Regions from separate parts of the Paenibacillus sp. FSL R7-0189 genome, predicted to be linked through region 4. Evidence: riboswitches for the same ligand, from Rfam matches in the RefSeq annotation. Region 4 holds a riboswitch; each other region holds the start of a gene.
The links. A riboswitch is a leader RNA that binds a small molecule or an ion and turns the genes downstream of it on or off. The one in region 4 is predicted to bind cobalamin.
Positions count from the first base shown of each region.

Region 1: it holds a riboswitch for cobalamin, as region 4 does, so the genes downstream of both, metE (5-methyltetrahydropteroyltriglutamate--homocysteine S-methyltransferase) here and MKY63_RS06590 (S-layer homology domain-containing protein) in region 4, are expected to answer to the same signal.
Region 2: it holds a riboswitch for cobalamin, as region 4 does, so the genes downstream of both, MKY63_RS05920 (DUF4430 domain-containing protein) here and MKY63_RS06590 (S-layer homology domain-containing protein) in region 4, are expected to answer to the same signal.
Region 3: it holds a riboswitch for cobalamin, as region 4 does, so the genes downstream of both, MKY63_RS08060 (anaerobic ribonucleoside triphosphate reductase) here and MKY63_RS06590 (S-layer homology domain-containing protein) in region 4, are expected to answer to the same signal.

Region 1 covers NZ_CP150223.1:4,458,877-4,465,188, reverse strand. The annotation lists gene msrA (peptide-methionine (S)-S-oxide reductase MsrA) at 1-536, shown strand, start outside; gene MKY63_RS19345 (DUF4349 domain-containing protein) at 628-1,743, opposite strand; gene MKY63_RS19340 (DUF1540 domain-containing protein) at 2,172-2,324, shown strand; gene metE (5-methyltetrahydropteroyltriglutamate--homocysteine S-methyltransferase) at 2,471-4,774, opposite strand; cobalamin riboswitch at 4,929-5,135, opposite strand; gene MKY63_RS19330 (undecaprenyl-diphosphate phosphatase) at 5,235-6,095, opposite strand; gene MKY63_RS19325 (DedA family protein) at 6,146-6,312, opposite strand, start outside.
Region 2 covers NZ_CP150223.1:1,361,336-1,367,647, reverse strand. The annotation lists gene MKY63_RS05925 (hypothetical protein) at 1-1,001, shown strand, start outside; cobalamin riboswitch at 1,129-1,332, shown strand; gene MKY63_RS05920 (DUF4430 domain-containing protein) at 1,502-4,066, shown strand; gene MKY63_RS05915 (methyl-accepting chemotaxis protein) at 4,269-5,975, shown strand.
Region 3 covers NZ_CP150223.1:1,873,613-1,879,924, reverse strand. The annotation lists gene MKY63_RS08070 (ribonucleoside-diphosphate reductase subunit alpha) at 1-348, opposite strand, end outside; gene nrdG (anaerobic ribonucleoside-triphosphate reductase activating protein) at 404-919, opposite strand; gene MKY63_RS08060 (anaerobic ribonucleoside triphosphate reductase) at 916-2,901, opposite strand; cobalamin riboswitch at 3,143-3,378, opposite strand; gene MKY63_RS08055 (MTH1187 family thiamine-binding protein) at 3,757-4,065, shown strand; tRNA gene MKY63_RS08050 (tRNA-Thr) at 4,160-4,231, shown strand; gene MKY63_RS08045 (undecaprenyl-diphosphate phosphatase) at 4,954-5,757, shown strand; gene MKY63_RS08040 (hypothetical protein) at 6,036-6,251, opposite strand.
Region 4 covers NZ_CP150223.1:1,531,105-1,537,416, forward strand. The annotation lists gene MKY63_RS06590 (S-layer homology domain-containing protein) at 1-2,010, opposite strand, end outside; cobalamin riboswitch at 2,174-2,375, opposite strand; gene MKY63_RS06595 (cellulase family glycosylhydrolase) at 2,718-4,439, shown strand; gene MKY63_RS06600 (hypothetical protein) at 4,510-4,803, opposite strand; gene MKY63_RS06605 (hypothetical protein) at 4,824-5,396, opposite strand; gene arcC (carbamate kinase) at 5,589-6,312, opposite strand, start outside.

The sequences.
Region 1 (6,312 bases), 2.9 Mb from region 4:
AAGAATATCATCAGGGCTACCATCGTAAGAACCCGGGCCACTACAAACGTTACCGTAAGGGTTCCGGCCGAGAGGATTTTATCGAAACCCACTGGACACATAAAGAAGATAAACTAAGCTTGAAAGAACGTCTGACGCCACTTCAATATGAAGTCACTCAGAATAGCGCTACAGAGTCACCTTTCCGAAATGATTTTTGGGATCACCACGGAGAAGGCATTTATGTAGATATCGTATCTGGTGAAGCATTATTCAGTTCGCAGGATAAATACGATTCCGGTTGTGGCTGGCCCAGCTTTACACGTCCAATCCGCGATTACGCCGTGAAGGAAAAGACGGACCTCAGCCATTTGATGGTTCGCACAGAAGTGCGCAGCAAAGTAGCAGATTCCCATCTAGGTCATGTCTTCGACGATGGTCCAGGGGAAAACGGCCTGCGCTACTGCATTAATTCAGCGGCACTGCGATTTATACCGAAAGAGGATCTGGAGAAAGAGGGCTATGGCGAGTATCGTGTACTCTTCCAGCCTGCCTAATCTTCGATAACGTGCGAAACTGTACTGTCTTATAGAAAAGCCTCCAATTCACGGTATACCATGAATTGGAGGCTTTTTAATTCATAGGAGCTTATTCTTTATTCTCGTCCTCGTTCGCTTTCTTATCCTTTATTGAGGTTGTCACCTTTGGCTCTGCTGGTGCAGGGAGTACCTCCTTGTTCAGCTCCCGATTTTCCTGCCGTATCCGCTGGGTCTGCTGCTCCCGTCGTACGCGGATATTTTTGCGGGCAAACCAAACGATGGCTAAAATAATGCCCACACCGATTAGAATCGGCAATGCGCCTGCAAGAATTACAAAAAGCCACTGAAACATAACAGATAGTGCGTTCAGGCTTCCTTTTAAAGCATCTGATGCGCGTTCCAGCAATGGACCTTGCTCTGCCTTTTCCTTCACAGCTAAACTCTCATCCGTCTGGTACACTCTAAGCTCTACCGTTGAAAAGGATACGTTCTGATCTATATATCGCATTCTGCCTTTGATCTGCTCAATCGTTTCTTGAATCGAACCAAGCTCGTTTGCAAAGGCGACCAGATCACTTGATTTCGTTGCTTTTTTCATAAACTCAGTATATTGAGCTTCCATTAACTGCTTTGCCTTCAGACGCGACTCTAGATCAATATACTCCTCCGAGACATCCTGACCTTGAATGCTGCGCTGTAGCGATTCGTGTTTTACTTTTTCCAAATTATTCAGAAAAGGAGAGAATCCGGAGGCTGGCACCTTAAGGATAAACGTCCCCCCTTGCTCATATTGCGACATGTTCTCGTTAAACTCTATAATATATCCTTTAGCCATCGTTACCATGTTTCGAATTTCAGTCTGAGCTTTACCGTAGTCTTCTACTTCCATAGTCAGATTGGCATGATAGATAAGCTTCTTGTTCAATCCTTCCACGACATCACTGCCCGTAAATCCCGCGTTTGCTTGATCCGTGTTCTCTGATGTCAAACCTTTTTCAACTGGGGCTTCGTTGCCTCCCGCTGCTGTCTCAGCCTCTGCTGAGGTGTTCTTATCCGCTAATGTAGCTTTTGAAGATTGCTCAGTTGTTGCTGCAGCAGAATTACTCGTATTTCCGCCGTCACTAGCTAATTTGTCAGCTGCCGAATTGTTATCACCCGAGCCACAACCTGCCAATACCACCGCAAGAATTAATAAACATAAGTAATGCAGACCCCATTTGCGCATTCTCATTCCTCCAAAAATGTAGTGGTAATCCCTAGCATTGTAACGTTACGGAATGTCATGTTCTATACAGATCTCTTCCGTCTCTCATTTCTTTGACGCCCCAAAACTTGGAAGGTTGCACTGGAATATGGAATTTCGGTAAATTTCTTTTGGTTTTTCTTGTTGAAATACACAAAAAGCCGCATTTCTGCGACTCTTATTGGACATATTTTTTATATGGGAGGGGTCCCGAAAGTTAAAGAACTCATTTGCTTACAAACTCATTATTTGGTACAATTACCACGTCTAACCTAGTAAAAAAATCCAAATACCCTCTATTCATAATGAATGAGGGCGTGACACGGCTTTGCTGAGACAAGCTCCACCTTGCTGAACAGAGCCGTTCTTTGAATGATACTGTCAATTACTAAAAGGGGAGGTGAACCCTCATGGCAAAAGACGTAGTTTGTGAAGTTAACTCCTGCACCCACTGGGCAGAAGAGAACAAATGCAGCGCTGAATCGATCTTCGTAGCTTTCCACAGCTCCCAAGAACCAAAACGCGCAGAAGAAACAGATTGCAAAACTTTCGAAAGTAAATAAGTAAATGCCTAAAGGGACCCTCCACGGTTCCTTCTTTTTCTTTTTCATTCTAACAAGATTGAGAATTATTATCAAGTAGCTGATTACAAAAAAATAATTGAACTAAAAAGCCAGGGTAAATTACCCTGGCTCTAATTTATTTAAGTCTATTTAGAAGCAATAACCCCTGTCTTTTCCCTCGCAATAGCAGCAGCTCTTACCATGTTACGTAGTGCATCCTCTGTCTCCTGCCAGCCCCGCGTTTTCAGACCGCAATCCGGATTAATCCAGAACTGTTCAGGGTCAAGCACCCGCAGCGCACGATCGATATTCGCAGTCATTTCTTCGACAGCTGGAACCCGCGGGCTATGGATGTCGTACACTCCAAGACCGATTCCTTTATCATAGGCCTGCTCCTCAAAGCTGATAATCAGCTCACCATGGCTACGTGAAGTCTCAATGGAGATTACATCAGCATCCATAGCCGATATTGAATCGATCATGTCATTAAATTCGCTATAGCACATATGCGTATGAATTTGTGTCGTAGCCTTCACATGGTTCGTGGCAACACGGAACGACTTCACTGCCCAGTTCAGGTAATGCTCACGGTCTTCTGCCTTTAGCGGAAGTCCTTCACGAATAGCCGGCTCATCCACTTGAATCATTTCGATGCCTGCATCTTCCAACGCTTTTACCTCATGGCGAAGGGCAAGAGCAATTTGATTGGCTACCTCTTCCCGGCTGAGATCATCACGTACAAATGACCAATTGAGGATAGTAACAGGGCCCGTCAACATTCCTTTAACCGGAAGCTTCGTCAACGATTGTGCATAGACGCTTTCTTTAACAGTCATAGGCTGTATAAATGCAATATCCGCGTAGATCACCGGCGGCTTAACGCAACGGGAACCGTAGGATTGAACCCAGCCATTACTAGTAAACAAGTATCCATCCAGCTTTTCTCCGAAAAACTCCACCATATCTGTACGCTCGAACTCGCCGTGGACCAGAACATCCAGACCTAGCTTTTCTTGGAAGGTAATTGCATCCGCGATCTGCTCACGAACAAATCCATCATAACGCTCCTGATTCCAGACCCCTTTACGCCATTTCAATCTCGCCTGGCGCACTTCGACTGTCTGCGGAAAGCTACCAATTGTAGTGGTTGGCAGAAGTGGAAGCTGCCATTTCTCTTGCTGCACCTTTAAGCGCTCAGCAAAAGGCAGACTGCGTTGGTCTGGTAGAGCTGCAAGTGCAAGCACTTGCTCCGCCACATCCTTACGGCCACGCTCAGGTAGTGCGCGGAACGCTGCAATAGCTTCACGACTAGCGGCCAGCGCTGCTTGAGAAGCTTCTCCTTTATCTGCGACGGCTGCTCCGAGCAGACTAAGCTCTTTAAGCTTCTCATCGGCAAAGGCTAACGCATTCTTAACTGTCGCCTTCAGCTTCACTTCACCTTGAACGGTGACTGGGACATGCAGCAGGCTGCAAGAAGGCTGAAGAATAAGACGATCAAGCGGTACATGAACGCTGAGCTTTTCTACCAGTTGCAGCTTAGCGTCTAAATCGGAACGCCAAATGTTCCGTCCATCAATAATTCCGGCACCCAGCCATTTGTCCTTCGGCCAGCCAAGACGTTCGATGGAAGCCAGATTCGTTCCACCATCGTGCACAAAGTCAAGACCCAAGCCTTGAACAGGCAGCTCTAGCAGTGCCTCCAGCGGCTCAGCAGCTTCAAAATACGTCTGTAAAATAATATTCAAGCCCGGCACGGAGCCGGCAATGTCTGTGTATATCGAGTTAAGCAGTGTTAATTCTTCTTTACTTATGCCTGTAACAATCGCTGGCTCATCGATTTGTACCCAGCTTACCCCTTCTTGCTTCAGTTCCTGTAGCAGTTGAACATAGACTGGAACAAAACGTGCAGCAATCTTGGCGATATCTGCCGCTGCGTAACCTTTGGACAGCTTAAGGAAGGTATACAGACCTAAAAGTACCGGTTTACCTTCAATCCCTGCCTGCGATTTAGCAAAACGATAAGCCGCTAGAGGTTTGTTTTCAGTCAGGCGTGGTGTTTGTGTGCCGATCTCTGGAACGATATAGTGATAGTTCGTATTGAACCATTTGGTCATCTCGCAGGCAGTAGCCTCAGCATTACCACGGGCCATTGCAAAATAAAGATCAAGCCCGATGTCGCCGCCATCATACGCATACCGTGGAGGTACGATTCCAAACATAACAGCCGCATCCAACACATGATCATAAAATGTAAAATCATTTACCGGAATAAGCTCAATTCCTGCTTCTTGCTGGGTCTTCAAATGCTGCAGCTGGATTGCTGCCATTTCGGAGCGGAATTGCTCCTCATTTATTTTCCCCTGCCAGAATGCCTCCAGTGCCTTTTTCCATTCGCGGTTCTTTCCGATTCTCGGATATCCAAGATTGCTTACTTTTACCTTATTCGTCATTTCGATACACTCCCTCTTCAATCTCTTATTTCAAACTCCAAAACTACTTGCTTTCCTATAAAAAAGAGCGCCCTTCCCTAAAAAAGTCAAAGGGAAAGACGCCCATGATATACCCATGGTTAACGTCTAACACCTCCCTATCTTCCGTAGGTGAAGCAGTGCTGTTGAAACAGGCAGGTCTCCTGGCTAGCGGCGTCAACATCTTGAGCAGTCTTCCCAGCAGTAGTAAATTGCCAGTGACCTCTGTTGCTCGAGATTCTTCCGTTACAGTGGCGGGACCGCATCGGCTTCGAACCGAATTTCCCTATTAAGCCTACCGAATTACTATTTTCCGGTCAGCACCTGTCTCCGATATCATTCATCATTTGAGTGTCTTAATCTGATGTCATCATACGTGAAAGCCCCAGCAATCTGCAATAGATTACTGGGGCTTCTGTTATATCGATTCCTTATAACGGACTTAGAAAAATACGAAATATACTACAGCAGCAAGAATTATACGGTATATAGCAAACGGTAAGAGCTTGATACGATTGATCAGTTTTAAGAAGAAACGCATCGATAACAGCGCAAATAGGAAGGCACTAATAAAGCCTGCAATAAAAAACGGCAGCGCGTCCATGGTGAAATATTGCCAGTTCTTCATCAGTGACAACAGACTGGCACCTGCCATGATGGGTACTGCCATAATAAACGTAAAATCAGCAGCGGCACGATGGCTCATCCCGAGGATTACGCCACCAGAAATCGTCGAGCCCGAGCGTGAAAATCCAGGCCATAACGAAAAACACTGTACAAGACCTACACCAAGTGCCTGTTTGTATGTAATCTGATCTACACTCTCAGTTCTGATCTTCTTCGGCCCAAACAGATCCGCAATAATCATTAATATAGCCCCGATCACTAGACCAATTAACACCGTTGAGGTAGAGAATAAATGCTCATCAATATAATCATTAAACAGAACACCTAACACACCTGCAGGCACTAACCCTACCAGAACCTGTGTCAGCTTGAGGTGCCCGCCCTGCTCTAACTGCGGTAGCTTCTCTGTTACAGGGTCCAACTGCTTACGGCTGAAACGCCTTAAGCCCAACAGATCAATGAATCGATTTCTAAAAATCACAACAACCGCTAATATAGAACCCAGTTGAATAACTATTTTGAAGGTATTTGCCGTATATTGTCCAAATAACTCCTGTGATTTCAGCCACATATCATCAACAATAATCATATGACCCGTGGAGGATACTGGAGCAAATTCGGTTAAACCTTCAACAAGCCCCAAAATAATGGCTTTAATAATCGTTAATAGCTCCATGTGTTTCCCTCCTTTTTAATAGTCATTTCTATTATCAGTCCTCCACCCGCTTAGCCCTCAGTGTTCATTCTCCGGCTGCGTTTGCGGAAGTACAGAAACCCAAGAATAACTAATCCGCCAGCAATTAGTACATAGACCACATTGGAGTACACATCCATGTACATGGCAATGTCTTCCCAGGATTCGCCCAAAGCCGCGCCAATAAGCACAAGCAGCA
Region 2 (6,312 bases), 170 kb from region 4:
ACGATGCGCTTCTGGAGCTGTTAAAGCGTAAAGCCGGTTCCGACAAAGAAATCATCTATCGGTTTTTTGCTTGGTCGCAAGGCAATCCTTTATTTACGGTTTCGAATAAAAAGCTGCAACCGGGTTACCGTAAGGCGATTCTGAAGTATTTCCTGAGCAGTGATCGTGAAGCGTTCAAGAATCGGGAATTCCGAAAGAACTATGTCGCGGCAGCTCGGCCTGCTCTGCAAAATGTGTACAATGAAGCCCGCTCCCAACTGGCTTCCCCGCTGGCGCGCTGGATCAGCCGCAGCCGATTTCGACTCTTAATCTCCGGCTCCATTACGGGTATTCTGGTGATTATTGCAATTATCGTATTCAGTATGCTGCGTCCGGATGATACGAAGACGGCTCTGCCGGGAACAAGCCCTGAGCCGACCCCTGTTCAGAGTGCAGGCAATGTGCTGCCTCCGGCTTCAGTATACTTGAAGGATCAGAGCGGCGAAGGAGATAAGGGGAGCAGCATATTGGTGTTCACCTTCGCAAGTGCAGATGACTGTGTGCAGTTTCAACCGACTGAGATTAGTTTAATGTCTTCGTCTACAGAGATAGATAAAAGCTTTAAGGTCGCTGCTACGAATGGGACTTGTCCAGTGCCGTCAACGGATGGGACGGATGAGAGAAACGCCGCTGACGAGTCAGATGCCGCTGGCACTACTGGAGGAACAGCAGAAGGTGCAGATGCTACTAATGCTGTAGCTGATGTATCTCCGTCTCCTACGCCTTCCTCTGATGCTGAGGACAGCACTGGGTTGCCTTCCGCAACAGCTGTGACTGAAGGGGAACAACCTTCCTATCAGGTTGAGGTTACATTGGAGCCTGGAGCGACAATTTTAGAGAAAAGTATGATCAAAGCCGGAAGATTTACATTGATCGTAGATCCCGATCCTAATATTCCACCAGCTTCTGATTCAAGTGCTGAACCTTCCCCAACTGCAAGTCCGGAAGGAACAGTCGAATAACAAGCTTTCTGAACAGCAATACCTACCGGCAGGTGGCGTATTGCTGTTCATTTTTTTGCTGCCCTTACTAAGCTTTTCTATAGACATGCTATGTATTAATAGATATGATTATGGATGTCAAAATAAGATACTACATACTGGAAAAGGTGCAGACTCTATCAATCTAGTCGTCTGCTTAAAAGGGAAGTCCGGTGCAAGAGTCCGGCGCGGTCCCGCCACTGTATGTGCGGAGTTTTTCTTCTATAAGCCACTGCCCCTAAGGTAGGGTGGGAAGGTGAAGAACAGCGATGAAGCATCAGCCAGGAGACCTGCCTTTTTCGTGAGCGTTTCTATTCTTCGTGGGGTAAGAATGTGGAACATATACAGATGGACTGTTGGCAGGAAGCAAGCGCCTCAGCCTCGATTTGTAATCTTCCCTGACCGCCCTCCAAAGGGGCGGTCTTTATGTTATGCGTCTTATTCCCAGCAGTACCCATTCTTATACAGAAAGAGGTTAAACAATGAAGAAAATCATGTCTTCCAAGTTTGTAGCACTTGGGCTGGCCTTATTCATGGTCATTTCAATTCTAGGAACATCTCTTGCTCCGGCAGGACAAATATTTGCAGAAGCGAGCGCTGGCTCCGGTCTGGAAGCAACTGCTGCGGAGCGGATTAATGTTGCGGATGCGACTTATGCGGCTGCAGAATATCTCTTGAAAGGTGGCGTGCAATCGGATTGGCAAGCTATTGGATTAGCGCAAGCAGGATATAAGCTGCCAGCCAGTTACCATTCAGAGCTTGAGAAAAAAGTAAAGGATGCAGCTGGCAATTTCGCCAATGTAACCGATTATGCTCGAATCGTGCTCGCAGTGAGAGCGATTGGTGCAGATCCTACTAGCTTTGCTGGTAACGGAACGACTCCTGGCTATAATCTGATTGAGAAAATTTATAATAACAGCAAGCTCAGTGAACAGACGCTAAATAATCCGGTATATGCTTTACTTGCGCTGGATTCTGGTAAATATAATATCCCAAGTGACGCGAAATGGACGGCGGATAAGCTCCTTACGGAGATTCTCTCCAAACAGAATCCGGATGGGGGCTTTGCATTAACCTCAGGCGCAAGTGAGCCTGATATGACAGCGATAACCTTGACGGCTCTGGCGGCACATAAAAATAATCCCGAAGCCTACTTAGCAGGGCTACAAGCCGTAGCTTGGTTATCTGCAGCTCAAGATAGCCATGGGGGTTACGGTGACAGTGCTGAAAGTAGCGCACAAGCAATCCTTGGACTCGCATCCTTCGGAGTTGATCCTAGTGGATTAGAATACACCAAAAACAAAGTGGATCTAATGGAGAACCTGCTTAGCTATCGTCTAGCTGATGGTAGCTTCACCCATAGCCGTGGTGGAAGCAGTAATGTTCTGGCGACAGAGCAAGGACTTCAGGCGCTGGTTGCGTATAATTTGCTGTATAAAGGAAGCAACAGTAAGCTATACGATTTTTCCAAATCCTCCGTTCAGAGCTCACTCATCTACGCTCCTGTAACGATTGAGGGACCACGGGCCACGTTGGCACAAGGGTACGCCTATGCTGGCAACGCACTTGGAGCGTTAGAGAAGCTGGCGCTTCAAACGAACTTGCCGATCACGAATCCTTCGGGCAGTTATGTGACTGGCATCGGAAGTATTGCTGCTGGAAGCTTTGGTGGTTATGACGGATGGATGTATGTTGTATCACGTGACGGAAAATGGATTAATCCCGATGTAGGCATGAGTGATTTTGTACTTAAAGATTCAGATCAGGTACTGGTTTATTATGCCGGAGATGACACTAAACTTGTGGATTCCGTTACCCTTTCCAAACAAAATCTTAAAGAGGGCGATTCTTTTACTGTCACTGTAACTAGTAAGACGTGGAAATGGGACGCTGCTACGAATACTACCTCTCCTGTAACGGCAAAAGCTGCGGGTGTTCAGGTCCAAATTGGAGCTCACACGGTAACGACGAATGCTAAAGGTGAGGCCGTATTCTCAGGAAATGTGCCCGCAGGTGACTATACACTGTCTGTAACTGGCTACCGCGAAGGTAAAGCGCCAACGGTTGCTAAATATACAAAAGCTATAAAGGTAACTTCTAAGAATGTAACAGCTTCTCTTACCGTTGAAGGCCCGGAAGGATTGATTAGTGAAGGGACTTTAAAAGCCTCCAATGCTCTTGAAGCGTTGCAGCAACTAGGATCTACCGATGATTTTAAAGTAGATATCACCAAATCGTCTTATGGCAACTTTGTATCAGGTATCCATGGAGTTTCGCAAGGTACTTACGACGGATGGTGGAGCTTCGTAGTATCACGCGGCGGGGAGTGGATATATCCAAGTGTGGGTATGGATGCGTTCGAACTACAGGAATCCGATCGTGTGCTTGTCTATTATGCAGGTGAAAATACACAGGTTATAGATTCTGTGGCGCTTTCCCCAACGCAGCCAAAAGCTAATGAAGCTTTTACCGTAAAGGTTTCCCAGAAAAAGTGGGTGTGGAATCAGGACAGCTTCACTTCTGATCCGGTTACCTCACCAGCTGCAGGTGTGCAGGTTTCGATTGGTGATAAGAAGGTAATCACGAATGAACAAGGTGTAGCTGTTGTTGAGGGGGGTCTCCCGGCAAATAGCTATACAATGACTGTTACCGGTTATGTTAAAGACAGCGTACCGAGCGTAGCGCGTTATACTCAGTCTCTGACTGTTGGATCGTCTGTTATTGCTCCAGCTAAAGCTACCGCTACCCTTTCAGTGATTGGAGATAGCCGGAAGGGAACCATCCTAGCCAGTACAACAGTAGCTCTAAAAGAGGGCGAAACGGCTTATAGCTTACTAGTCAGTCAATTAGGCACCAAGGTAGTATCATCCGGCAACGTTGGAAGCATCTACGTGAAATCTATTGACGGATTGGCTGAATTTGACGGAGGCCCAAGCAGCGGATGGAAGTATAAAACGAACCGGGATGCTGATCCAAGCATCAGTGCAGACAGTTATATTTTGCAGAACAGTGATACTTTGTACTGGTACTATACCTCTGGAGAATAAGGAAGAGGAATGATTAATTAGGCGGGCACAGGGATTCGGAGTAATAGCGGATCGGGTGCCCGCCCTTTTATTTTTTTGGAAAAGTCGTTTTATGACAATATATACTTTTATTCGACACAATATTTAAAAAATCATCAAACTCTTAGCCCTTCCGACCGATAAAAATAGATAGATCATAAGATAATGTGAAGGCGGAGTGTAGATGAAAAATTTGAAAGTGAAATACAAAATAGGGTTGCTTTTGGTATTCGCTGTAATCATGGTGAATGTTGTAGGGGGCATAGGCATCATCACGATGACCCGAATGGCCGAAAAAACAAATGAGACATATAATGAAAATTTATTGCCTGTTTCTTACGTAGGGCAGATGCGTACGAATAATCGGGCTATTGAATCCTATCTTTTGGAGCGTTTGATTAGCGTAAATGCCAGCAAAAACAAAGAACTTTCTGAGAGTATTCAAGTGAAGGTTCAGGATAATAATGAACTTATGAACAAGGTGAAAGCGATTCAGTATAATGATCCTGCTATTGTAAGTAAAATCAAAGAGTATGAGTCCTTTTTGCCAGATTATCGTGCACAGCGGGATAACATTATAAAGATTGCTGATAGTAATCATAATCAAGAGGCCTATAAAGTATTTTCAGGCGAATTTAACGAATCCCGTGAAAAAATGATCAACCTACTTAAAGGAATTAGTGATTCTTTGCTTAAAGATGCTGATGAACACAATTCAGATTCCATGGCAACCGCTAAAAGCATGCGGGTAAACAATACCATAATGATTACGTTCGCCTGGGTGATTTGTTTCGTAATTAGTATTGCAATTATTCGACTGATAACAAAACCCCTTAAAGAACTGCAAGGACTAATGAAGCGGGCAGAAGATGGAGATTTGACCGTAATAGCAACGTACACCGCCAAGGATGAGATTGGCCAAATTAACAGTTCATTTAACAATATGCTGCAGGGCTTGCGGAAGATGATGCAAGGAATTGCAGAGAGTGCAGAACTGCTGTCAGCTTCATCGGAAGAGATGAGCGCTAGTGCTGAGCAGACCTCATTGGCTTCACAAATGATCGCTGTATCTTCTGGAGAGATTGCGGCGGGTTTTGATGAACAGACAGAGAGCATTAACAATACAACACGTTCCATAAAAGCAATGACCAATGATATTGCAGCCGTAGAGGGCAGCAGCTATGAAATGTCAGACCTTATGGGGGTGGTCTCTGGTTCATCAGATCGTGGGGTAGAGGCTGTAGATCAAATCATTGTGCAGATGAAGGAAATTGACCTCAGTGTAACTCAGAGTCAGGAGATTGTTTCTAATCTGGGGACATTGTCACAAGAGATTAATACAATTATTACAACGATTAACGGTATTGCTACACAGACGAATCTGCTTGCACTCAATGCTTCTATAGAAGCGGCACGAGCTGGGGAGCATGGACGGGGATTTGCTGTAGTTGCTGGAGAAATACGAAATCTGGCGGAAGCAACTAGAAATAGTTCTTTGCGGGTTACAGATATTATTACACATATTCAAAAGCAAACCGAAAGCGCAGTAGAATCCATGGCTTTGGGGACTGAGCTAGTCACTAATGGCGTAGTTCAAAGTCATCTGGTATCTCAAGCCTTTCATGAGATTCAGACTTCCATTAAAGAAGCTACCCTGCAGACAGCGGAGATCAGAGAAGCGGTTGCTCATGTCGCCTTAGAATCACAAGGTGTGGCAGCAGCTATGGAACAGGTCAACGTTATATCTAGTAAAGGCGCAGAAGGTGTTCAGGACACAAGTGCAGCGAGTCAGGAGCAACTATCCGCAATGGAGGAAATGTCGGCTTCAGCTCAGTATTTAGCGGTGCTCGCAGAAGATCTGCAAAAGACATTGTCCAGCTTCAAACTATAGGCTTCATAATATTGTTAAAACCAGCAGAGCAGCGGTTCTCCAGTAACGGAGATCGCTGCTCTGCTGTTTGTGGTTATAGCAGATTGGGAGCAAGCGCGAGCCAGTTGGTCTCAGTTGGTCAAGGTGGGAGAGATGTAAGTTGGTTTCAGTAGGTTGCGGGCAAACATATGCTATGTGACCTCCAGCGACACTATTGGCAGGCAAGACAGAGGGATGGAAACAATAAAAACTTCGGCGATGATCGGTATGCTCGTACCCCGTAACCTGTAAACCGTACCCCGTACCCCGTACCCCGTACTCCGTACCCCGTACCCCGTACCCCGTACCCCGTACCCCG
Region 3 (6,312 bases), 340 kb from region 4:
GAGATCCGTAATTAGTGGATACAATTCACCGTAAGGCTCTTCTGGATAAGCTTTGTAGCGGCGATGAACGGCAGCTTTTTTATAAAGGGTTGTCAGAAGGGCGCGGGCAGCTGCGAACTTCCAGGTAGGCTCTTCTTTTGTTACAAGCTCTAGAGCGCTCATGGTGAAGGCGTTGCTGATTTCTTCTCCGCTTACCGAGTCACGACGCAGTTTGGAATTCACTCCACGCAGCAAAGTTTCTTTATTTAGTTGATCGAGACCTTCCAGAATACGGTCAGCGTAGACGGAAAGACGGTTCTCATCAAAAGCCAGTTGGCGATTATCCGGTTTTACTACGAATTGCGGCATGGTTAGTTCATCCCTTCTTATTTCAAATTAATTTTCAATATCAAAAATTGATATATTATAGCGCAGCAGGCTGCCACAGAAAGACCTCCGAGCCGTTCATGCTGGCCGGAATGTCGATAATGCGTTGGTTGGAGCTTCCCCGGTAGAGAAGCGTAGTATCTTTCAGTTCTTCTACAAATCTTCCATCTATTAACACCTGACACTGCTTAAGTAGATCCCATTCCGGCGTACCGGGAAGGGCTGTAAGTTCTTCGTACGTATAACCACTGTAAATCCAGATTGAGAAGCCTGGCAGTACAGCGCGAAGCTCATGAATGAACCCCAGCAACTCTTCTGCTGAGAAAAAAGGATCGCCGCCTGCCAGTGTCAGACCATCCAGCAAAGGGTTAGCGGCGATTTCTGCAATAATTTCATGTTGTCGTTCTAAGGTGAAGACTTCTCCATATTTAAAGTTCCATGTCTCGGGATTAAAACATCCCGGGCAACGATGGCGGCAGCCGCTGAGAAAGAGGACGGCCCGCATGCCCTCTCCCTCGTTAATCGACTCCGGATAGTAACCGCAAATATTCATAGATGCTTAACGCGATCCCGTACTTCAGCTTGTTTGGCGGCATTAAAGCGGGTCTGATAGTCGCCGGTTAAATAACCTGTAACTCTGCGCAAACGGCGGATGTGCACGTCATTCTCATGTGCGTTGCAGGAAGGACAGTTTGTCCCAATTACGCCTTCGTATCCACAGCTGGAGCAGCGGTCAATCGGATGGTTAATGCTGAAATAGCTGACCTGTTGTTCGAGCGCATATTTAATGATTTTGATAAAAGCCGATGGGTTGTTGCGGGCATTGCCGTTTAATTCGACATAAGAAATAGCCCCGGCATTGCAATATTCATGGAAAGGAGCTTCCAAGCTGATCTTCTGAGCAGCACCCAGATCGAAGTATACAGGGATGTGAAAAGAGTTCGTATAATATTCACGGTCGGTTACGCCCGGAATGGAACCCAGTACCTTGCGATCAACTTTTGTGAATTTACCGGACAAACCTTCTGCTGGAGTTGCGAACAGAGTGATGTTGAGATCCAGTTCCTCACTTTTCCGATCGCAATAGTCCCGCATATGACGCACAATAGCCAGCGCCTTGGCATGAACTTCCATATCCTCGCCATGGTGTTTGCCGTACATAGCTTTCATACATTCCGCCATACCGATGAAGCCAAGAGACAGACTGCCATGCTTTAGCAGATCGCCTACAGTGTCATCAGGTGCAAGATGCTCGCCGCCTTCCCAGACGCCTTCTCGCATCATGAAATCGGAAGCTTTAGCTTTTTGTGCGGTTTGAATGTGGAACCGATGAAGAAGTCCTTCCAGCGCAATATCCATATAATGATTTAGATCTTCATAGAAGCCAGCTTCGTCTGCGATGGTACGTCTGCCTGTTACTGTGCCGTGTGCCAGACCTAGCCGAACCAGATTCAGTGTATTAAAGGAAAGGTTGCCCTTTCCAGAGCAATGATTACGACCAAAACGGTCACCGAGCACTCGGGTTCGGCAGCCCATTGTAGCGAACTCCGTATCAGGATCACTTGGATCATAATACTGCAAGTTGAGCGGAGCGTCCAGATTAGCGAAGTTTGGATATAGTCTGCGCGCAGAACATTCAGCCGCTTTTAGGAACAGTTCATAGTTAGGATCGCCTTGTTGTTGATTGATTCCTTGCTTGCATTTGAAGATTTGAATCGGGAACACTGGTGTTTCTCCGCTGCCAAGTCCGTTCATAGTTGCTGTTAGCAGAGAACTGATCACAAGCTGACCTTCTGGTGAAGTACAAGTACCGTAGTTGATGCTGGTAAACGGTATTTGTCCACCGGATCGGCTGGACATGGTATTCAGATTATGTACCATACTTTCAGCCGCTTGCAGGGTTTCGATTTCGGTTTCCTTTAGTGCAAAACGGAACGCTCTTGGATATAACTCCGCCAGATCGGTCCGGCTCATCGTAATCTCGCCCAAAGATTCATCAGCTTGTCCTTCTTCAAAATAATCCAGACCCTTGCGGAACAGCTTGGCGAAGGATTTGGTTACATAAGGTGCCAGATCATAGTCGAGTTTATTGGCGGATACACCACCATATTGAGCATTTTGCTGGGATTGGAAAATAATCGCTACCAGAGACATAGCAGTCATTATTGAGTTCGGAGGACGAACGCTGCCGTTGCCGGTATTGAAACCTTCACGGAGAAGTTTATCAAACGGGATAAAAATACAGTTCGTCGTTCCAATCGCGTATTGATCCAGATCATGCACATAGACGACATTGTCATCAATAGCCTGCACTAGCTGCGGCGGCATCGTAAAATTGCGGGCGTACCATTTTGAATATTCACTGCCGAACTTGCTCATTTTACCGGAGAAACTCTCTCCATTCAAATTGGCATTCTCGCGCAATAGGTCCATATCCCGACTGTCGATAATATCCCGGCCTAAATCAATGAGCTCTTCTAAAAGAACTTCCCGTGCATTTTCTACTCCATTAAATTGTCTCTCCAACAACGTCATTGTACAGCTCTCCTCTCAGTATAAAAGAAAAACATCTATCATCAAATCCATATATCCATAGGAAGTTGGACTGCCATAAGCAGTCGTATATTTGTTCTGATTACATAAAAAAAGCATCCCCTACCCGAGGATGGCAGAAAATGCCCGATGCGTTATGTAAATATCCACACGGATATTTGCAGAGGTCTCTACGTAGATGACCGCATGCGGACACCATCCCTGTTCCTCGCAGGCATCAATAGTTGGTGTCGTCGAAACAGGTAGGTCTCCTGGCTTCCGTGGGATCTCTCGGCGCCTTCCCAAGGGTGTTCCTAACCCTCAGTGGCATCTGCCGGGAGATGTGGATTCTCAAGCTTCCCAGAAGCTTAAGAAGGCCATCCGGTTACAGTGGCGGGACCGCAGCGGATTCTCACCGCGCTTCCCTATTAAGCTCTAAATCCGGTTAAGGATCAAAGCGCCTGTCTCCACTATATTTTGTTGTCGTTAGATAAAAATAACCCAAGATGTTGTGTTTGTAAACAGTTTTTTAGAAAACCCGCGCGGGGAGCGGGTTCTTTAAAAGTACTCCACAAATGATCCACAGGCTGTCCATAAGTAATCCACAATTGATCCACAGGGAGATGCGAAATGATTCATAAATTGTCCGAAAAGATGCCACAAAGAGTCCATAAATATAGTGCAGATGACCCTAGAATTTGCGCATGAGAAAATACTCTTAGCCCAAAGTCATATTTTGGAGTAATCAGAAGAAATAGAAGAGATAAGGGAGGATAATCTTGCTTAGTTTGTGACAGAGCGGTGGAATTGTTACAATGGAAGAAGATAGATTCGATAAAATTTCGAGGAGGTATTCTCATGCCTATTGCTGAAGTTACAGTTATTCCAATTGGAACAGGCAGTACCAGTCTTAGCAGCTATGTTGCGGATATGCAGCGGGTGCTGAAGACAGTAGAAGGGATTACATATGAACTTACGTCCATGGGGACGATCATCGAAGGGCCTCTGCAACGCATTTTTGCGGCGGTAGAAGCTTTGCATGAGTCTCCTTTTGCCGCAGGTGCAGAACGTGTCTCTACCTCACTTAAAATAGACGACCGCCGCGATAAACCCTCCACTAGCCGTGGAAAGTTAGAGTCTGTGGAGCGTAAGCTACAGGTGGATTAGCAGTTTAGGAGGGCGGAAAACAGGGAGAAATAGGCTTGCGTTTCTGGCTGAAAGTTGTATAATATTTTTTGTTTGACAGAAAAATCAGCTTTAAGCTGGTGTAGCTCAGGGGTAGAGCAACGCACTCGTAATGCGTAGGCCGGGGGTTCAATTCCCTTCACCAGCATCCCAAAAAACCATATGTGGCGCGGATTTCCGAGGGTTCGGGACCGCGTCATTTTTCATTAAATCCCCTGGCTTCTAACATTCTTCTAAAAGATAAGACATGGCGAAATCGCTAATGAAAACGGTATGACTAGTGGTCACTGTCGAGCAGATGGAAGGTGTGTCGCAAGCTGACAGCAGTCAGAATGAAGGATGGTGGAGGAGGAGCAGCATAAGCTGCTTTTCTCTTGCGGGGGCAGATTGGTTAGATGGTAATTACTATAAAAATAAAAAAGACACCACAAGGTGTCTTAGTACAGATACTTTTCGCTCGAATTTCACGAGCTCGTCAGTGAACTGAGTTCATAAGCAAGACTGGCTACGGCTAACAGATGAAGAGATAAAGTAATATCAATGTTAAAATGTGCGGTAATATTAATTTTCATAGATAACCACGCTCCTAAAGTATAAATACACATAAAGAAAACTTTATAAAGCGCTTGGCCTGCCATCATCAGTGCCAGGTAGCCATCCTGTACAGACGCCTTAGCGTTTCGACAGTAACATTATACTTAATATTTTGTGTTTTGCAAACCAAAGCCCCCTTAAGACTGAAATAATGAGCAATGTGACAATTATGTCATTCTGAATTGAATATTGTTAGGTTAATCGATGGGGAAGTTTACGTTTCTCCCTTATACTGGAAATTAAATGATTTTATTTCCGAAAGGGGACAATCCACTGATGACTGACGTAATTAAAGCAATAATACTTGGCATAATAGAGGGCTTAACTGAATTTTTACCAGTATCATCTACTGGACACCTTATTTTAGCAGGCGATTTGCTTAGCTTTGAGGGAGATGCTGCAATAACTTTTAAAATTGTTATTCAGTTGGGTGCAGTGATGGCAGTTCTAATTCTTTATTGGAAAAGGTATTTGGAAATTGGGGTTAATATGATTAGAATGGATTTTTCCAAAAGCAAAGGATTAAATGTCATTCATATGATTTTGGCTATGTTACCAGCATTAATCCTATATCTTCTCTTCAAGGACACAATAAAAAGCCAATTATTTGGCCCAACCCCTGTTTTGATCGGTCTAGTTGTTGGTGGGGTGTTGATGATCATTGCAGCGCGGAATAGGCGGACTGAAACCGCTGATACTATCGATGGGATTAATTATAAACAGGCTTTCGGAATTGGTCTGTTCCAATGCTTGGCGTTATGGCCGGGATTTTCGAGATCAGGTTCGACAATTTCAGGTGGCCTGTTGCTTGGCACTAGCCAAAAAGCCGCCGCAGATTTTACATTCCTTATTTCCGTGCCAGTTATGTTTGGTGCAAGCTTGTTGGATTTGTACGATAGTCGTGATTTGCTGAGTTCTGACGATTTACTTCTAATGTTAATTGGCTTTGCGACATCCTTTCTTGTGGCAATGATTGCAGTAGTGACGTTCATCAAACTGATTAAGCGACTTCGATTGGAGTGGTTTGCTCTATACCGGTTTCTTTTAGCAGCTCTCTTCTATTTAATTGTCATACAGTAATTGGATTAGTCAATATGAACATCATGGGAAAGAAGCTTTTAAAAAAGGGCTATACATCATATCCTGCACAGATTAAACTAGAGGTTCAAAACAAGGGGAAATCACCAAACAAGACAAAGCTCAAGTAGTCTATGAACTAAGGAATGAATTTTCGGTGAAAGCACTTCTACAGCTAGCCATTATCCCTCGTTTGTTTCTTCTACCATTAATATCACAAAGTGATTTTACAAGTGTTTGGGAATATGAAAAACCCCACCAGTTTAAGGTGGGGCTTTTGCTTACCAAGTATTATAGTTCGATTGATACTTAACTTGTTTATTCTCATAGCTCTCATTGGGGTAATCACGTCTGACAGACTGCAAGTAGCCTGAAATTGCAAATGCTGCAATAAGCCCTCCTATAATTCCTGTGATTAAGCTGAATGTTGAAAATCCGAATGTGGCAACTACTCCAATGGAAGACAATGCTACAAGCAATAGACTGAATATTTTCATCTTTATACACACCTCCATTTTGTATATGTAGTAATTTGAAAATTAAGATTGATACGTTACT
Region 4 (6,312 bases):
GTTCTCCCCAGAAGGTAACGGAAATTCTTTCGGACCCTCTGGTTGCCCAGGCCCCGGTTCTTCTGGTTGTTCCACTTTCACATCATTCATATCAAAGAGACGGTTGCTATGATTGATCAGACGATCATAAGACACAAGTGCATACGTACCTTGGTCCGTTGCCATATTGTCCACTTTGCCTGTGAGGATATGCTTAAATCCACCCTCAGGTGCAGCAAAGCTAAGCAGTGCATCAATAAGCGAATTTCCACTTTTAACAAATCTAGCGTCCGTGTGCGGATCTACGCCCACACCAGTTAAGGCTACAATTACCTGTGAGATACTTTCGCTGCTAGTGCTTCCCCAGCTTGTAAATCCGCCTTGATTGTTTTGGTTATCGGACAGCCATTGGATGGCCCGATCCACGGCGGCTTTTACATCATCTCGGGTTGCATAATAAGGTGCAAGAGCTTGCATCGCCATCGCAGTCATATCGACATCGGCTTTGGTTACGCCTAATGCCCAGCCACCAGCTTCTTCTGTACCTTTTTTAACCTCTTTATCTAAAATATACTGAACTAGTTTTTCTCTTGTGGTCTGTTCTGTAACTCCATCAACTACAGGGATCTCATAGTTATGGCTATCTAGCGCAATCAGAGCAAAAATCGGACCATTATTGCCTTGCTTTTGGATATATTGATAATCAGCGAGTGCTTTTCTCAGATCATATCCCGCAACATTTGTGATATCTTTTCCGATAGAGGTAAGCCCTAGAATCGCTCTGGAATTCTCTGTGCTTTTATTGGCGTCGAGTTTTCCATCCTCTTTAATGATCGATGCTATTTTCGTCGCTACATTGTTGTAATAAAGATCGTAATAACCGTTAGGTACTGTATAGTTCGCCCGTGCCAGAGAAAGGATCGACCATTCTCCACTACCTGTACCAAACGACGGATTCTTTACAGTGTTTAGAATATAGGCAAGGCTTTTATCTAACTGTTGTTTGACGGCAACTGTAGTTTCCAGTTTGTAAGTAACTTGATAAGTTACATTTGTTTTGTTTCCAGCTCCGTCAAGAGCCGTTACAGTAATTGCATTACTGCCTGAATTCAGAGAAGCTTTGTACTCCCCATTCGCAGGTGATAAAGTAACACCATTCAGCTTCACTTCTGGAATGATGTCACTATATACATTGTCTGTGACAGCTACTTTGAAGCTTATTTCTTTATTGGATACTTCCTGTTTATCTTGTATGCCACTTACTGTAATAACAGGGGGTTCTATGTCTAATGCATGGTTAAGCCCTACAAGTGCATGATCTACACTTATTTGAGAGCTTGCCATATTTTCGAGCACGGAATAGGCTTGATAAACTGCCGATTGTACTACTGGTCTGTCCAAAATAGTTTCTTTATTAGGGTCACTGTTAATCTCGGCGATTTCCGCAGTTAAAGCATCCTTATTGGCAAGTTGAACTGGGATTTCTCCCCAGCCGCCAAGATCAGAACCATAGCCATAAGTGGTGAACTGAGTTCGAATGATATCACCGTCTTGAGGCTTATAATCGGTCATCCCAAACGGAGGAAACACATTATTTACTGCATACATCCAACCCGACATGGAAGTATAGTCAAACTGACTTAACCACTCTGGGTCTGCTTTAGTGCCGACTGTATTCCCATCAGCTGAAATCATATCTAAAATATATTGTGGAATATTGACTTCGCTTCTGCCACTATCTTTAACTTCTGATAAATAAAAACCACTATCTATATTTCCTAAATATCTATAATTCCCATCTCCTAGCGCACGTGTTATTAAAGATGCGCCATTATCGCCTTCATAAATCGGAACTTTAATAGGTTCCTTAATATACCCTTGGCCTACGGTGAATTTCTCTACGGCTACAGTTACGTACCCTTTAAGAGTAGAGCTTGCTCCATTTGCTTGAGCCGGGATAACACTTGTAGAGAATGTCGTGATAAATATAGCTACAATGAGTAACCACGCTAAAAACTTATTTTTCTTCATTTTTCCATAACCCTTCCCTTCATACCTATGATAAAAAACAGAATAAACTTTTCTTATAACCACAAAAAAACCACTCAACATAAACGTCAAGAGGTTAAGATAGTGAACCACAATAATAGATGGCCAACACTATTCAAGCACCTCTCTATCGATCGTAGAGTTTGATGGTGTAACAGAAAAAGGCAGATATTCTGGCTCAAGTATCATCACCCTTACTGCCTTCCCAGTTTCCCAGTGGCATTTTGCAAGGGCTCCTCTTTCACAGCGGCGGGACCGCGCGGGATTCACACCCGCTTTCCATTTAACCAATCTATGATTGTACTTCCGCAACATTCATAGTTGGCACCTATTTCTAATTTTAAATTTTCATGCTTCATCATATCTAATATATATGCTTTTGTCATGTTATATTTCTTTTTTGTATAACGGGCAGCTAGAGATAATCCTATTGAATAACCAATTTCTACGAGTAGGGATATTTAAATAATTTCTTTATCCAACTGTGGGGAAAATTAATTTAAATCACTAATTCTTATATGAATTTGCCACAAATTAGTAAGGTACTCGCTGAGTGAATTCTATGTTAGGGTATATTCAGAAAGCGTTTACAAAAATAACATTGGAGGTGTTCGTGTTCATCTAACCACCAAGTACAGCGTCAAAGCCAGGTCCAAGCATCCTAAATTTATCTCACAAAGGAGAATTCAATGACTACGCGAATCCAGAAATCCTTCTTATCATTGACACTTGTCACCGCTCTTCTGCTCTCTCTGTTCTCATCCATGGCTGCAGCTGCAACTAAGGATGAGCAACAAGCTAAGGCAGCGCCAAAGAGTAAGATCCAATCCTATGTAGACGAAATGCAGCCCGGATGGAACCTCGGTAATACTTTAGATGCTACAGGTGAGGACGAAACCTCCTGGGGCAATCCTCGTGTGACCCAAGAACTTATTAAAAAGATCGCCGCTCAAGGCTATAAAAGTATTCGGATTCCTGTGACCTGGGATACTCACATGGGTGCGGCACCAGACTATACCCTAGAAAAAGCCTACCTCGACCGTGTGGAAGAAGTTGTCGGCTGGGCACTGGACGCCAAGCTTTATGTCATGATTAATGTCCATCATGATTCCTGGCTATGGGTAAGCCATATGGAAGAAAAACACGATGAAACGCTGGCGCGTTATAATGCAGCCTGGACTCAAATTGCCGATCGCTTTAAGGACAAATCAGATAAGCTGATGTTCGAGAGCATAAATGAGCCTCGGTTCACCGATGGTGGAAGCACAGACGAAGCAAAAATGGAGCAAATGCTTACTGAACTCAATAACTCCTTCTATCAGATCGTGCGGAAATCCGGTGGGAAAAACGACCTCCGCCCACTTGTATTGCCTTCATTAGAGTCTTCACCTACACAAACAAGAATGGATCATCTCTATAAGACGATTACGGCTCTAAACGATCCGAATATTATTGCGACCGTTCACTTCTATGGCTTCTGGCCTTTTAGTGTGAACATTGCCGGTTACACCACATTTGAAAAAGATACAAAAAACGATATCACTCAAACTTTTGATAACGTTTACAATACATTTGTAGCTAAAGGCATCCCTGTCATCGTCGGCGAATTTGGTTTATTAGGTTTCGATAAAGACACAGGTGTGATTGAACAGGGCGAGAAGCTTAAATTCTTCGAGTATCTGACTTATTATTTGAAAGAAAAGAAAATGACTTCCATGCTCTGGGATAACGGGCAGCATTTCAACCGTAAAATTTATAAGTGGTCTGATCCTGAACTCCACAATGTATTAATGTCTGGTCTGAAGGAGCGTTCCTCCAGCACCGAAAGCGATTTGGTCTACCTAAAAAAAGGTGCACAAATCAAAGATACCAAGGTTAAGCTAAACCTGAACGGCAATAAGCTAACCACCATTAGTGCCAACGGAAAATATCTGACCAAAGGTAAAGATTACACATTAAATGGTGAGGAGCTCATCCTCAAAGCCAGCCAACTCAAAAAGCTCACAGCTTCCCAAAAATACGGTGAAAATGCCGTGCTGACTCTGAAATTCAACAAGGGTGTTGCGTGGAGGCTTAAGGTGATTGTGTATGACACAGCTAAATTAAGCGATGCAAAAGGCACGACTGAATCCTTTGCCATTCCGACCACCTTTAATGGTAACCAGCTTGCCACAATGGAAGCTGTATATACCGCTGGTGGCAATGCAGGTCCGCAGGACTGGACTCCATTTAAGGAATTCGGCAATACCTTCTCACCTTCTTATAACACTAAAGAAATCAAGCTGCTTCCCGCGTTCTTTAAAGATGTTAAAGACGGCGAGGTTATCCTAAAATTCCACTTCTGGAATGGTGATATCATCACCTACAAGATCACGAAGAGCGGAGCAAACGTTGTAGGAAAGTCCTCTTAAGCATACGTCCTGTTAACAACACAAATAGGGGTGTCCCTACGCGGGAACACCCCTATTTGTATTGTACCCATCACATATAAACCTCGTCATACGAAATTATCATCAACCGATAAATTAAATAAACGCCAAGATAGGCTCCGGTAATAAGAAACATTGGATTTAAAAATATCGCATGGATCGAGGTCATAAATACAGCATGATCCCTTAATATTTCGTAAATCGCCAAAGCGGAAATATTTCCAAAGATAATCGCACTTAAGACCGAAGCAACATTGAATACCATACGCCACTTTATCGATTTACCTTGTAACATCAGCATGACAATGGGAACAATAATACTACCAAGTACGATTAGAAATTTCATCCAGTCACCTCGGTAAATTTTTAATCGTCCAGTTCCACGCTTTCGATTTGTCCGTCTGCATTTACCGTCCACTCGATTTCAACGCCATTATTTAATCCGAGCTTGTCTTCATCTTCAATGACTATATGATCAGGAATCGTTAAGGTTTGCTCTTTACCGCCCTCCACTTGAACGGTAATCTGTTTATCCTTAACCGCAGTGATCCTTCCGTCATATTCAATCTGCTGCAAAACAATCTTTTGATTCTGATCTGTAATGGTAACCCGCTTGCCACCGTCGCTTAACAGTTCAACCTTTTTATGATAGCTATCTTTTAACGAAACATCCTTGATAACTCTCTGAATGCTCACTCCCTCTGGAAGTTCCCCAGTATTTGAACCGGGTGACGCAGATTGTTCTGTTGCGTTATTCGTAGGCGCAGGTGTAGTAGCTTCTGCAGAAGGTGCTGTGGTTTCTACTTGAGCCGTTGGAGTAGCCACTTGAGTCTCATCCGCTGCTTTAGTGCATCCACTTAACAATACCGTACATGCACAAATACAACAAAGAATTGTAGCCCTGGTAAAACGTTGTGTTGTTCCTTTATTCGATCTCATCTTTTACCCCCGCATTTTAATGTATTCTTTTTTATATAGTGGACATAGTTTTACCTCTTATCTTCCTTTTATTCACCAGAATATGGCCATCTGAAAGCAGCAGTTGAGTAACAATTCATGAACATGTCAAAAAACCGCCCTGATTTAGATCAGTGGCGGTCTCCATGAAATGATGAGATAAATAAGATCATATTAATTTACAATATGTGTGCCAGCCTGTTGACTCATCGCAGCTTTCATATTTTCCGGATTAGTAATGATAACTCTACGTCCCTCCTTTTTCAAAAAGCTAAGACTTGCTTCAATTTTAGGCTGCATACTTCCAGCAGGAAAATGACCCTGCTCCGCATATACCATCATTTCTGCCGCTGTAACTTCTTCAAGAGCCTTCTGCTCAGGCGTACCGAAATTTACACATACCTGAGGAACTCCTGTTGTAATAATCAGCGATTCTGCATCGATCTGTTCGGCCAGCAGACTTGTAGCAAAATCTTTGTCAATGACCGCATCGATACCTTCGTAGGTATTATTTTCGGTTTTGATCACAGGAATCCCGCCTCCGCCAACAGCGATCACCACATAACCCGTCTCAATGAGTGATTTAATGACGTCTTTTTCAACGATATCAATCGGCTTAGGCGATGGAACAACACGGCGGTAACCACGACCTGAATCCTCAATGATGACCCAATCTGGCTTGGCACGCTTCATCTCCTCTGCTTGCTCAAGCGTGAAGAAGGAGCCCACTGGTTTCGAGGGAGACTGAAAATTCGGATCATTTTTGCTAACCTCGACCTGAGTAATAACTGTGGCAACCTTCTTGTCTAATCTGCGGTGAATGAATTCATTTGTTAAGGCCTGCTGAATTAAATAACCTATGCCCCCTTGCGTGCCCGCCACGCAATTGACCAGCGGA